Regions from separate parts of the Streptomyces auratus genome, predicted to be linked through region 2. Evidence: riboswitches for the same ligand, from Rfam matches in the RefSeq annotation. Region 2 holds a riboswitch; the other holds the start of a gene.
The links. A riboswitch is a leader RNA that binds a small molecule or an ion and turns the genes downstream of it on or off. The one in region 2 is predicted to bind cobalamin.
Positions count from the first base shown of each region.

Region 1: linked by a shared signal. The riboswitch ahead of nicT (Nickel transporter NicT) and the one ahead of metE (5-methyltetrahydropteroyltriglutamate--homocysteine S-methyltransferase) in region 2 are both predicted to bind cobalamin.

Region 1 covers NZ_JBNGCB010000001.1:2,580,908-2,586,497, reverse strand. Annotated here, with positions in the region: gene BKA18_RS11110 (VOC family protein) at 1-375, shown strand, start outside; gene nicT (Nickel transporter NicT) at 398-1,615, opposite strand; cobalamin riboswitch at 1,647-1,861, opposite strand; gene BKA18_RS11100 (alpha/beta fold hydrolase) at 1,941-2,789, opposite strand; gene BKA18_RS11095 (MarR family winged helix-turn-helix transcriptional regulator) at 2,786-3,379, opposite strand; gene BKA18_RS11090 (hypothetical protein) at 3,591-4,016, shown strand; gene BKA18_RS11085 (nucleoside/nucleotide kinase family protein) at 3,979-4,635, opposite strand; gene BKA18_RS11080 (methyltransferase) at 4,770-5,590, opposite strand, start outside.
Region 2 covers NZ_JBNGCB010000003.1:2,274,619-2,280,208, forward strand. Annotated here, with positions in the region: gene metE (5-methyltetrahydropteroyltriglutamate--homocysteine S-methyltransferase) at 1-2,158, opposite strand, end outside; cobalamin riboswitch at 2,318-2,534, opposite strand; gene BKA18_RS29685 (aldo/keto reductase) at 2,684-3,742, shown strand; gene BKA18_RS29690 (cupredoxin domain-containing protein) at 4,030-4,443, shown strand; gene BKA18_RS29695 (hypothetical protein) at 4,506-4,955, shown strand; gene BKA18_RS29700 (L,D-transpeptidase) at 5,001-5,590, opposite strand, start outside.

The sequences.
Region 1 (5,590 bases), on a different contig from region 2:
AGCGCTCCCGGCTCGCTCAACGATCACGACCTGGGGCTGTTCACCGTGGGTCCCGGGGCTCCCGGGCCCGAAGCGGGTCGCGTCGGGCTCTACCACCTCGCCTGGGAGGTCGGCACGCTCGGCGAACTCATCGCGGCGCGTGACCGGCTCGACGAGCGGGGCGCCCTGCTGGGAGCCAGCGACCACCTCGTCGCCAAGTCGCTGTACGCCAAGGACCCGGACGGCAACGAGTTCGAGGTGATGTGGCGGGTCCCGCGCGAGGACTGGCCCGGCCCGGACCAGCCGGATCGCCTGCTGCCGCTCGATCTGGCGGCGGCACTGGAGCGCTGGGGGCCGGACCTGATGACGGGGGCGGCGGCGGGGTCGGCTACCTGAGGGGGCGGGGGCGGACCGGTCCTCAGGCGTCCGACGCCGCCCGCTCCTCCTGTCCACTCCGCCCCGCCGGCTGCACCTCTTCCTCCGGACCTGTCGTGCTTGCCGGACCTGTCGTACCCTCCGGCTCCGTCGGCTGCGCTCGCCCGGCCCGCTCCGTCCAGCGCTTCTCGACGCCGGACAGCCGCCAGTACGCCAGCGCCGCGGCCCACACGACCACGAACAGGCCGACGATGAGGAAGCCGACGTTGTCGAGGTCGAGGCCGGATATCCAGCCGGTCAGCGGGTCGGTGAGGGCGAGCTTGTCGTGCAGCACCGTCACCAGCTCGATCGTGCCGATGAAGAAGGCGACGGCGATCGAGAGGCCGGTGATCGCGAGGTTGTAGTAGACCTTGCGCACCGGGTTGGAGAACGCCCACTGGTAGGCGAAGTTCATGAAGGTGCCGTCGAGGGTGTCGAACAGGCTCATTCCGGCGGCGAAGAGCAGCGGCAGACACAGCACGGCGTACCAGGGCAGACCGGCCGCGGCGCCGCTGCCCGCCATCACCATCAGGGTCACTTCGGTCGCGGTGTCGAAGCCGATCCCGAAGAGGAAGCCGAGCGGGAACATCTGGCCGGGGCGGGAGACGGAGCGGGTGAACCGCCCCAGGAAGCGGTTCATGAAGCCGCGTGAGTCCAGTTGCCGCTCCAGCTCGGCCTCGTCGTAGCGGCCGCTGCGCATCTCGCGGAAGACCCGCCACATCCCGGACAGCGCGATGAGGTTGAGGGCGGCGATGAGGTAGAGGAACGACCCCGAGACGGTGGTCCCGACCATGCCCAGGATCTGGTGCATGCGGGATTCGTCGTTGAGCAGGATGCCGGCGAGCTGCGCGCCGCCCGCCACGAGGGCCGCCATCACGACGACCACGCTGGAGTGGCCGAGGGCGAACCAGAAGCCGACCGAGACCGGCCGCTTGCCGTCGGCCATCAGCTTGCGGGTGGTGTTGTCGATGGCGGCGATGTGGTCGGCGTCGAAGGCGTGCCGCATGCCGAGGGTGTACGCGGTGATGCCCAGCCCGACGCCGAAGACCTGGCTGCCGACGGTGTAGTGGTGCGGGACCACCAGCAGGAAGAGCACGCCGAAGGCGACGACATGCAGTCCGGCTATGACGGCCATCAAGCCCGCGGTACGGACGGTGTCCTGCCGGCGCCAGCGGAAGGCGCCGGAGGCAGGGGTGGTCGGGGTATCGGTGGACAGGGCCATCCGGCGGTCACGCTCCAGCACCTCGTGGATCAGTTCGTGAGATGCCGTGGCCGGTCTCCTGGCTTACGGGTGCACGCGTCCGCCCCCGCCTTCCCGGCCGCGGGCTGCGGTCAGTGGCGCCGCAGAGGCGTCATGCATCTGCGGAAGGGGTGGAAACTCCCCGATCACAGTGGCGAGGGCCGCTCCGGTCTGGGACCTCAAGGTCCGTCACCGGTCTTCCCGAACACCACGGCCCGGCCACTCTAACCGCCACGGGGGAGGGGTGCGGTCCGTGGGGCGGATCCGGGGACGGGCGGGAGCGCCGTCGGCGGGAGATGCCCGTCCGTCACAGGTCAAGGGAGCAGAGAAAGGCGTGGAGTTCCTGGTCGAAGAGCGCGGTGTGCTCCAGATTGACCATATGGGCCGCGCCCGGTATCCGGATCCTGCGGGCGCCGGGGACGGACAGCGCTATCGCATGGGCGTTGGCGGAGATGTCGCGGCCGTCGAGATCGCCGTCGAAGACGACCGTCGGCACCCGGATCTCCCCCAGCCGCCCGGCGGCACCGACCTCCAGGGGCATACCGGATGCCGTCCCCTCGCCATGCACCTCCACATTGGCCTCGGCCGAGGCGCGCATCCGCTCACGGAATCCCGGGTGCACCGCGGACGGTTCGCGGTGCGGTCCGTCCACCCACATCCGCAGGAAGTGCTCGATATAGCGCTCCACGCCGTCCGGTGCGCCGATCGCCGCCACCTGCTCCTTGATGTGCTCCAGGAGGAAGGGGTCGGTGAAGGCGCGGCCGCTGATCCCGGGGGAGGCGAGCGCCAGAGCCGTCACCCGGTCCGGGTGGGCGAGGGCGGTGTCCAGCGCGACCCGGGCGCCGTGGGAGAGGCCGACGAGGACGGCGCGGGGGACGTCGAGGGCGTCGAGAAGGGCGCACAGGTCCTCGTGGTGGGCGTAGTCACCGGCCACTGTGGAGGACAGACCGTGGCCGCGGAGGTCGTAACGGATCGCGCGCAGGCCGGAGTTCACCAGCCAGGCGAACTGCTCGTCCCACATGTGCTGGTCGAGCATCGCGCCGTGCAGCAGTACCACCGCGGGGCCCGAGCCCGCCGTCTCGTAGAAGAGTTCGCCCTCCTCGACCGGCACGATGCCGTTGTCGATCTCGGACCAGGCGGTGATTCTGCGGGTCATTCTCTGGGCCGTCCTTTGTGCGTCGGATGCGGGGAGCTGGGCTGGATGCGATGGGCGTCGGTATTGCCGTGACTGTCGGTTTCCTCCGGTGGAACGTGTGAGCCGTTCCCGAGGTGCCGGAATTCCTCACCGAGTCGGTCGAGCACGTTCAGTGCGGTGCGGAGGTCCTCGGCGGGCAGATCGGCCAGCCGCTGCCGCAGCTGCGCCGTCTCGGCCTTCTGGATTCCGCGTATCGCCTCCGCGCCCTCGGTCGTGAGCTGGATCAGCGACGAGCGGCGGTGGGCGGGGTTGGGCGCCGTCACCGCCAGGCCCAGTTCGACGGCGTGGTTCACCCAGCGCTGCACCGGCTGTCGGTCGAGGTCCATCGCGCGCGCCAACTGCGGGACGGTCCGCGGGCCTTCGGCGTGCAGCGCGTCCAGCAGTGCGTGTTCGCCGGCGGTCAGGCCCGTGCCGGACAGTTCGCGTTCCACCGCGCGCACGACCGTGCGGTGCAGTGGCCACAGGCGCCGGATGACGCCGTACAGCAGGTCTTCCTCGGGTGCCGGTGCCGGTGCTCCCTCGCCGTCGCCGCCGCGCTCGATGGTGCTCATGGACGTGGACTCCCCCTCGATGATGCCGACTCGCCTCACTGATTCCCCCTCACTGATTCCCCCTCAGCGACTCCCCTTCAATGACACTCATGGTGTCATGGTGACACTCGTGATGTCGTTTGGGAAGGGGGCTGCCGCGGAAAGGGGTTGAAGAGGAGAACGAGCCTGACGGGGCTCGTGTGACCGGTGGGTGAGAAAAGGCGGACGGTGGATGAAGGTCTCTTTGCTGCGTGCGGTCGGAGTGGCCACGGCGGCGTACGGGGTGGCGGTGGCCGCGGCGCCCGGTCTGCTGGCCCGGCCCTCGGGGCTGGCCGATGCCGCGGGGCGCACCGCGCCGGCGACCCGGACCTCGCTGCGTCCACTGGCCTGGCGGGACGCGGTGAGCGGGCTGGCCCTGGCACTGGCTCCGGAAGGGCCGGCGCTGCGCACCGCCGCATATGTGCGGATCGCCGCCGACTTGGGGGATGCCGTGCTGCTCGGTGCGACGCTGCCGGGGCGCGGCCGCCGGGCGGTGGCGGTGGCGGTCTCCGTGGGCTGGGGCGCCCTGTCGGTGGCCGGGCTGCTCGCCGACGGCCGAGTGAGGGAGGCCGGGAAGGGGCCTATGCGCCCTCGGGGGACGGAGCCTCGTCGGGTGTGAAGCGGATGACGAGGTCGGCGCGTTCGCGGGTGGCCGCCACGACACGGGCGTTGGCCTCGTCCGAGGCGTGCACGAACCGCTCGGCATCGGCACGCGGGCGTCCGAAGCGCTCATGGCGGTCGATCAGCCGCCGGATCCGCTCCGCGCCGTCCAGCTCCACGTACCAGACCTCGTCGAGCAGTGCGTGCACCCGCGACCAGGGGGCGCAGTCGAGCAGGAGGTAGTTGCCCTCGGTGACGATGAGCGGGATGTGGGGTGCCACGGGGATGCTGCCGGCGACCGGTTCCTCGATACGGCGGTCGAACGCCGGGGCGTAGACGGAGGTGTCCGGTTCGGGGGAGCGCAGACGGGCCAGGAGTGCCGCGTAGCCGGCAGGGTCGAAGGTGTCCGGTGCGCCCTTGCGGTCCCCGCGGCCCAGGCGGCGCAACTCCGCCTCGGCGAGGTGGAAGCCGTCCATCGGCACCAGCGCCGCCTGCCCGGCCAGCCCGGCCACGAGATGGGCGGCGAGGGTGGACTTCCCGGCGCCCGGCGGGCCGGTGATACCGAGCAGCCGGCGCCGGCCGGGCGTCGCGGAGGCGGCGAGGCCACGGGCGCGGGAGAGGAGGTACCGGAGATCCATGATGTCTCCATCGTGCCCGACCGGGAGGCCCATCGGGCGGCCGCACCCCGAGCCGGCGGCTGCATTTCCCGGTCCATACCGGCCCTGCCCGGCGGCCGCACCGCCGCCCCGCGCCGGCCCCAACCCGCCCGGCCTCAGCGGGAGTCGGCCGCGCCCCCGCCCGCCAGGCCCAGCCGCCACAGGGACGTGACCTCGGCGGCGCGGGCCACATGGAGCGGGTCGGAGGTGTCGCGGGCGCGCGGATGGCGGGGGGTGATGTCGAGCCGTCCGAGGACGGTCAGGCCGGAGGCGGCGAAGGCGTCGAGGAGTGCGGCGTGCGGACGCAGACCGAGGTGTTCCGCGAAGTCGGAGAGGATCAGCCAGCCCTCGCCGTCCGGTGTCAGGTGGTCCCCGAGGCCGCCCAGGAAGCCGTGCAGCATCCGGTTTCCCGGGTCGTACACCGCATGCTCCACGGGGGAGGTCGGTTTCGCGGGCACCCACGGGGGGTTGCAGACGACCAGCGGGGCTCGGCCGGCCGGGAACAGATCGGCCTCGACCACCTCCACCTGTCCGGCGACGCCCAGCCGTTGGGTGTTCTCGCGGGCGCAGGCCAGCGCCCGCGGGTCCTGGTCGGTGGCCACGATCCGGCGTACTCCGCGCCGGGCGAGCACCGTGGCCAGTACGCCGGTGCCGGTACCGATGTCGAACGCCAGCTCCCGGGAGGGCAGCGGGGCCTCGGCCACCAGGTCGACGTACTCGCCGCGGGCCGGGGAGAAGACGCCGTAGTGCGGATGGATGCGGTCGCCGCCGAGCGCCGGGATCTCCACTCCCTTCCTGCGCCATTCGTTGGCGCCGATGAGGCCGAGCAGCTCGCGCAGCGAGACCAGGGAGGCGGTCGGATCCGCGCCCTCGGCGGCCCCGGACGCCTCGTCGCCGGCGGGCTCAGCGGGGCCGTACGCCCTGGCGCAGGCCTCGC
Region 2 (5,590 bases):
TTGTCTCGTGCGTGCCGGGCACGCGCGGGGAGTGGATGTCGTAGACGCCCGGCCCCACCTCGCGCGGATAGCCGGCCGTGGCGAGCTCCCCGGCGACCTGCATATGGGAGCGGGCCGCCTCCAGGCTGATGACGTCCGCGTCGAGGTCGTCGATGGCCCGGAGGATGTCGCCGAACTCCGCATAGCACATATGGGTGTGGATCTGGGTGTCCGGACGGACCCCGCCGGTGGTGAGGCGGAACGCCTCGGTGGCCCAGGCCAGATATTCCGCATGGCCGGCACGGCGCAGCGGCAGCGTCTCCCGCAGCGCCGGCTCGTCGACCTGGATCACCGAACTCCCGCCCGCCTCCAGGTCGTTGACCTCATCGCGCAGGGCGAGCGCCACCTGGCGGGCGGTGTCCGCGAGCGGCTGGTCGTCCCGGACGAAGGACCAGGCGAGCATGGTGACCGGTCCGGTGAGCATGCCCTTGACCGGGCGGTCGGTGAGCGACTGGGCGTACTGCGTCCAGCGCACCGTCATCGGCTCGGGGCGGGAGATGTCACCGGCCAGGATCGGCGGGCGGACACAGCGGGTGCCGTAGGACTGCACCCAGCCGTGCTGGGTGGCGAGATAGCCGGTCAGCTGCTCGGCGAAGTACTGGACCATGTCATTGCGCTCGGGCTCCCCGTGCACCAGGACATCGAGACCGGCCTTCTCCTGGAAGGCGAGGACCTCGCGGATCTCGGCCGCGATGCGCTCGTCGTAGGCGGCGGCGTCGATGCGCCCGGCCCGCAGCGCGGCACGGGCGGCGCGCAACTGGTCGGTCTGCGGGAACGAGCCGATGGTCGTGGTCGGCAGCAGCGGCAGCCCGAGGTGGGCTCGCTGGGCGGCGGCCCGCTCGGCGTACGGCGCCGAGCGGCGGCCGTCGGCCCCGGTGACGGCCGCGGCCCGGGCCCGTACCGCCGGGTCATGGGTGAGCTGCGAACCGGAGCGGGACGCCAGGTCCGCCCGGTTGGCGGCGAGTTCGGCGGCGATCGCGCCGGTGCCCCGGCTCAGACCCCGCGCCAGCGTCACGACCTCGGCGGTCTTCTGTCGCGCGAAGGCCAGCCAGCGGGCGATCTGCGGGTCGATCTCCCGCTCCATACCGACGTCCAGCGGAACGTGCAGCAGCGAGCAGGACGACGACACATCGACCCGCTCGGCCAGACCGAGCAGCGTCCCCAGGGTGGCCAGCGACTGCTCGAAGTCGTTGAGCCACACATTGCGGCCGTCGACGACCCCGGCGACCAGCCGCTTGCCGGGCAGTCCGCCGGCCGCCGCGAGATCGGCGAGGTTGGCGGCCGCGGCGCCGGTGAAGTCCAGCGCCAGGCCCTCGACGGGCGCCTTGGCCAGCACCGGCAGCGCCTCGCCCAGCCGGTCGAAGTACGAGGCGACCAGCAATTGCGGGCGGTCGGTGAGCGCACCGAGGCCGCGGTAGGCGCGGGCCGCGGCGTCGAGTTCGGCGGGGGAGCGGTCCTGCACCAGGGCCGGTTCGTCCAGCTGCACCCAGCGGGCGCCGGCCGCCCGCAGGTCGGCGAGCACCTCGGCGTAGACGGGCAGCAGCCGGTCCAGCAGCGTCAGCGGGTCGAAGCCGGCCGCGACACCGGGCGCGGGCTTGGCCAGCAGAAGGTAGCTGACCGGACCGAGCAGCACCGGGCGGGCGGTGAGGCCGAGCGCGAGCGCCTCCCGCAGTTCGGTCACCTGCTTGCCGGAGTCCGCGGCGAAGATCGTGTCCGGGCCCAACTCCGGGACCAGATAGTGGTAGTTGGTGTCGAACCACTTGGTCATCTCCAGCGGCGCCACGTCCTGGGTGCCGCGGGCCATCGCGAAGTAGCCGTCCAGCGGGTCGGCGGCCACCGCCGCGCGGTGCCGGGCCGGGATCGCCCCCACCATCACCGTGGTGTCCAGGACGTGGTCGTAGTACGAGAAGTCGCCGGTCGGCACCTCGTGGACACCGGCCTCGGCCAGCTGCTGCCAGGTGGCACGGCGCAGTGCGGCGGCGGTGCTTTCGAGGGCGTCGGCGCTGACGTGGCCCTTCCAGTAGCCTTCGACGGCCTTCTTCAGTTCGCGGTGCGGTCCCTGACGGGGGTAGCCGTGCACGGTGGCGCGGGCGGCCGCGGCGGCGGATGTGCTGGTCACGGAACTCTCCTTCGCGAGTATGACTCCATGGACCCCGGGACGGGTCGAGAGCGCGAAGGGACGGCGAACCGGGCGGGCAGCGGCGCCAACTGGCCGTCCGTGCCCGCCTGAGGTGTCCGCCGACCTGCCCTCGAGGTCACCGAGATCGCCCCGTGCACCGGTCGCACGGGGGCACTGGCAGGTCTTCGGACTCGTGGGCACATCCGCCTGGGCGGACATCTACTGGCCGTCGCTTCCCAGACCCGGCCGGGCCCAGTGCGTATGACGGCGGTCGTTCCCACTCACCGCTGCGGGGCAGTCCCGGAATTCCACCGGGTTCCCTCTTGCGACGCGTCTGCCTGGCGGGCAGGGCGAACCAGTTGCACCCGCCACCCTAGGCGCTGCCGCCCCGATCGGACACCGGCTCCCGGACTCCGGCGCGTGACATGGGCCACCGGCCCGCCGCTGTGCTTTGCCCTGGAGCGCACTCCAGCTCCTAGCGTGGGCGCAGGACCTGACCACCCGTCGCTGAACGAAGGGGACATCGTGCGCTACACACTGTTCGGCAGGACCGGCCTGCGGGTGAGCGAGCTGAGCCTGGGGACCATGACGATCGGCGGCGACCCGGGCTGGGGCACCGACAAGGACACCAGCAGCCGGATCCTGGACGCCTATGCGGACGCGGGCGGCAACTTCATCGACACCGCCAACAACTACACCGACGGCTCCTCGGAGCGGATCCTGGGGGAGCTGCTCGAAGGCCGCCGGGACAGCTTCGTGCTGGCCACCAAATACACCTGCGCGACCCGCCAGGGCGAGGTGAACGCCGCGGGCAACCACCGCAAGAACCTGGTCCGTTCGGTGGAGGCCAGTCTGGAGCGGCTGCGCACCGACCACGTCGATGTGTTGTGGGTGCACGCACGGGACCACTTCACGCCCGTGGAGGAGGTCATGCGGGCGCTCGACGACATGGTGCGGTCGGGCAAGGTGCTCCACGTCGGCGTCTCCGACTGGCCGGCCTGGGAGATCGCTCAGGCCAACACCCTCGCCGAGCTGCGCGGCTGGACCGCGTTCGCGGGCTCGCAGCTGCGCTACAACCTGCTGGAGCGGACGCCGGAGCGGGAACTGCTGCCGCAGGCCCGCGCCTTCGATCTGGCCGTGCTGGCCTGGGCACCGCTCGCGGCCGGCAGGCTCACCGGCAAGTACCGCCGCGGCGAGACCGGCCGGCTGGACGGCAACGCCGCCGACGACGCCCGAGACCACCAGGCGGAGGAGACCATCACCGCGGTGCTGGAGGTCGCCGAGCAGGGCGGCTGGAGCCCGGCGCAGGTGGCGCTGGCGTGGCTGCGCAGCCGGCCCGGCACCGTCATCCCGATCATCGGCGCCACCAAGGAGAGCCAGCTCCGCGACAATCTCGGCGCGGTCGAGGTCACGCTCGACGCCGATGCGCTGGCCCGGCTCGACCGGACCAGCGCGGTGTCCCTCGGCTTCCCGCACGACTTCCTGCGGGAGCCGCGGGTCGTCGAGAACGTCTACGGCGACCGCTGGGGCCGGATCGAGGACCGGCGGTCCACCTATCGTCGGACGATCGGCGGGATCGGGTGACGGGAGGCGGGACCCGCTGACCGACCGGCGGGATCGGGTGACGGGAGGCGGGACCTGCTGACCGACCGGCGGGTCCACTGACCGGCCGCCCGCCGCCGTCGATCCCCGCCCCCCCCGCCGCCGGCCCCCGGCGGGGGCGGCCGCCCCCCCCGCTCGCTCGCCCGGCAGATGCCCGATTACGCCGAACGCCGCCGCCCGGATGGCCGGGCGGCGGCGTCTGCTGTCTATTGAGTCAGGAGGTGGCCCGCCCGGGGCCGGAGCGGACGGACCGAGGAGAAGGACGCCCGATGAGGAGAACCGCCGGCCCGGCCGTCGCCGTGGCCACCGTCGCGCTGTGTGCCATGGGCCTCGGCGGCTGTACGAACACCGGCGAGGGCACCGCCCCGGCCCGGTCCCGCACCCCCACCGCGGCGACGGTGACCGCGGGGCCGACCAGCGCGGCCCCGGCCGCCGCCCGCCTGACCATCAAGGACTTCACCTTCAAGCCGGCCGCGCTGTCCGTACGGCCCGGCGGCACGGTCACCGTGGTCAACGAGGACTCCACCACCCACACCGTGACGGCCACCGGCCCCAAGGCCTTCGACACCGGCAGCATCGGGCCGGGCCGGACTGTCACCTTCAAGGCTCCGGGCAAGGCCGGCAGCTACCCCTTCATCTGCACGATCCACCCGTACATGAAGGGCGCGCTCACCGTCCGCTGACCGCCTGACCGCCTGACCGCCTGACCGCCTGACCGCCGCTCACCATGAGGCTGGGAGATGCCGTGGCACCAGACAGCTCCGTACCGGAGCGCGGGCGGGCCCGCCGGGTCCCCCGCGGCATCGCGCGGGTGCTCGCGGCGGCCGGGCTGGCCGTGGACGCCGCCGTCCATGCCCGGGTCGCCGCGCAGTACGACGCGGTCACCGCGACCATCGGCCAGGGCACGCTCTTCCGCGTCGAGGCCGTCCTCGCCGCAATCGCCGCCCTGCTGGTGCTGGTCTGGCGCCGTCCGGCGGCCGACATCTTCGCCTGGCTGGTCGCCACGGGCGGCCTCGCGCTGCTGCTCCTGTACACCTACGTGGACGTCGGCACACTGGGGCCGGTGCCGAACATGTACGAACGGGCCTGGACCGGCGACAAGAAGATCGCCGCCCTCGCCCAGGCCGTCGCCGTCCTGGCCACCGTCTTCCTGCTGTCCACCCGCGCCCGGCCGCCGGGCAGACACCGCAGATGAGCCTGCGCCGCCCGGGTCAGTGCCGAGTCGGGGCTGCCGCCCGGGTCAGTGCTTGAGCGCGCTGCGCTGCTGCCACTGCTGCCAGCTCTCCTGCCAGACCTCCAGGCCGTTGCCGACATCGGTCTTGTCGGTGTTGCTGGTGCCCTTCACCTCGACCGTGGAGCCGATCGGGAGGAAGTCGTAGGCCTTCTTGGCGTCCGAGGTGGTCATGCCGAAGCAGCCGTGGCTGTTGTTCTCCACGCCGATCGACTTGTTCCACGGGGCGGAGTGCAGGAACGTCCCGGACGCGGTGAGGTGGGTGACCCACTTGGAGTCCAGCATCCACTTGTCGCCGTACCCGATGGTGGCGGAGTCCATCGTCTCGGCCGCGTTCTTGCTGCGTACGGTGTGCACCCCGCCGCGGGTCGGGGCCTCCGGGGAGCCCGCGGAGCCGCGGATGGTGCCGACGTTCTTGCCGTTGTCGTACATCGTCATGGTGTGCGACGGGACATCGATGACGGCCTTGTGGTCGCTGCCGATGGTGAATCCGAAGTTGTAGTCCCGGGCGAACCAGCCGCCGTCCGTGCCGGAGTTGATCCCGGACAGCGCGCCCTTCACGGAGACCTTGGTGCCGGTCGGCCAGTAGTCCTTGGGGC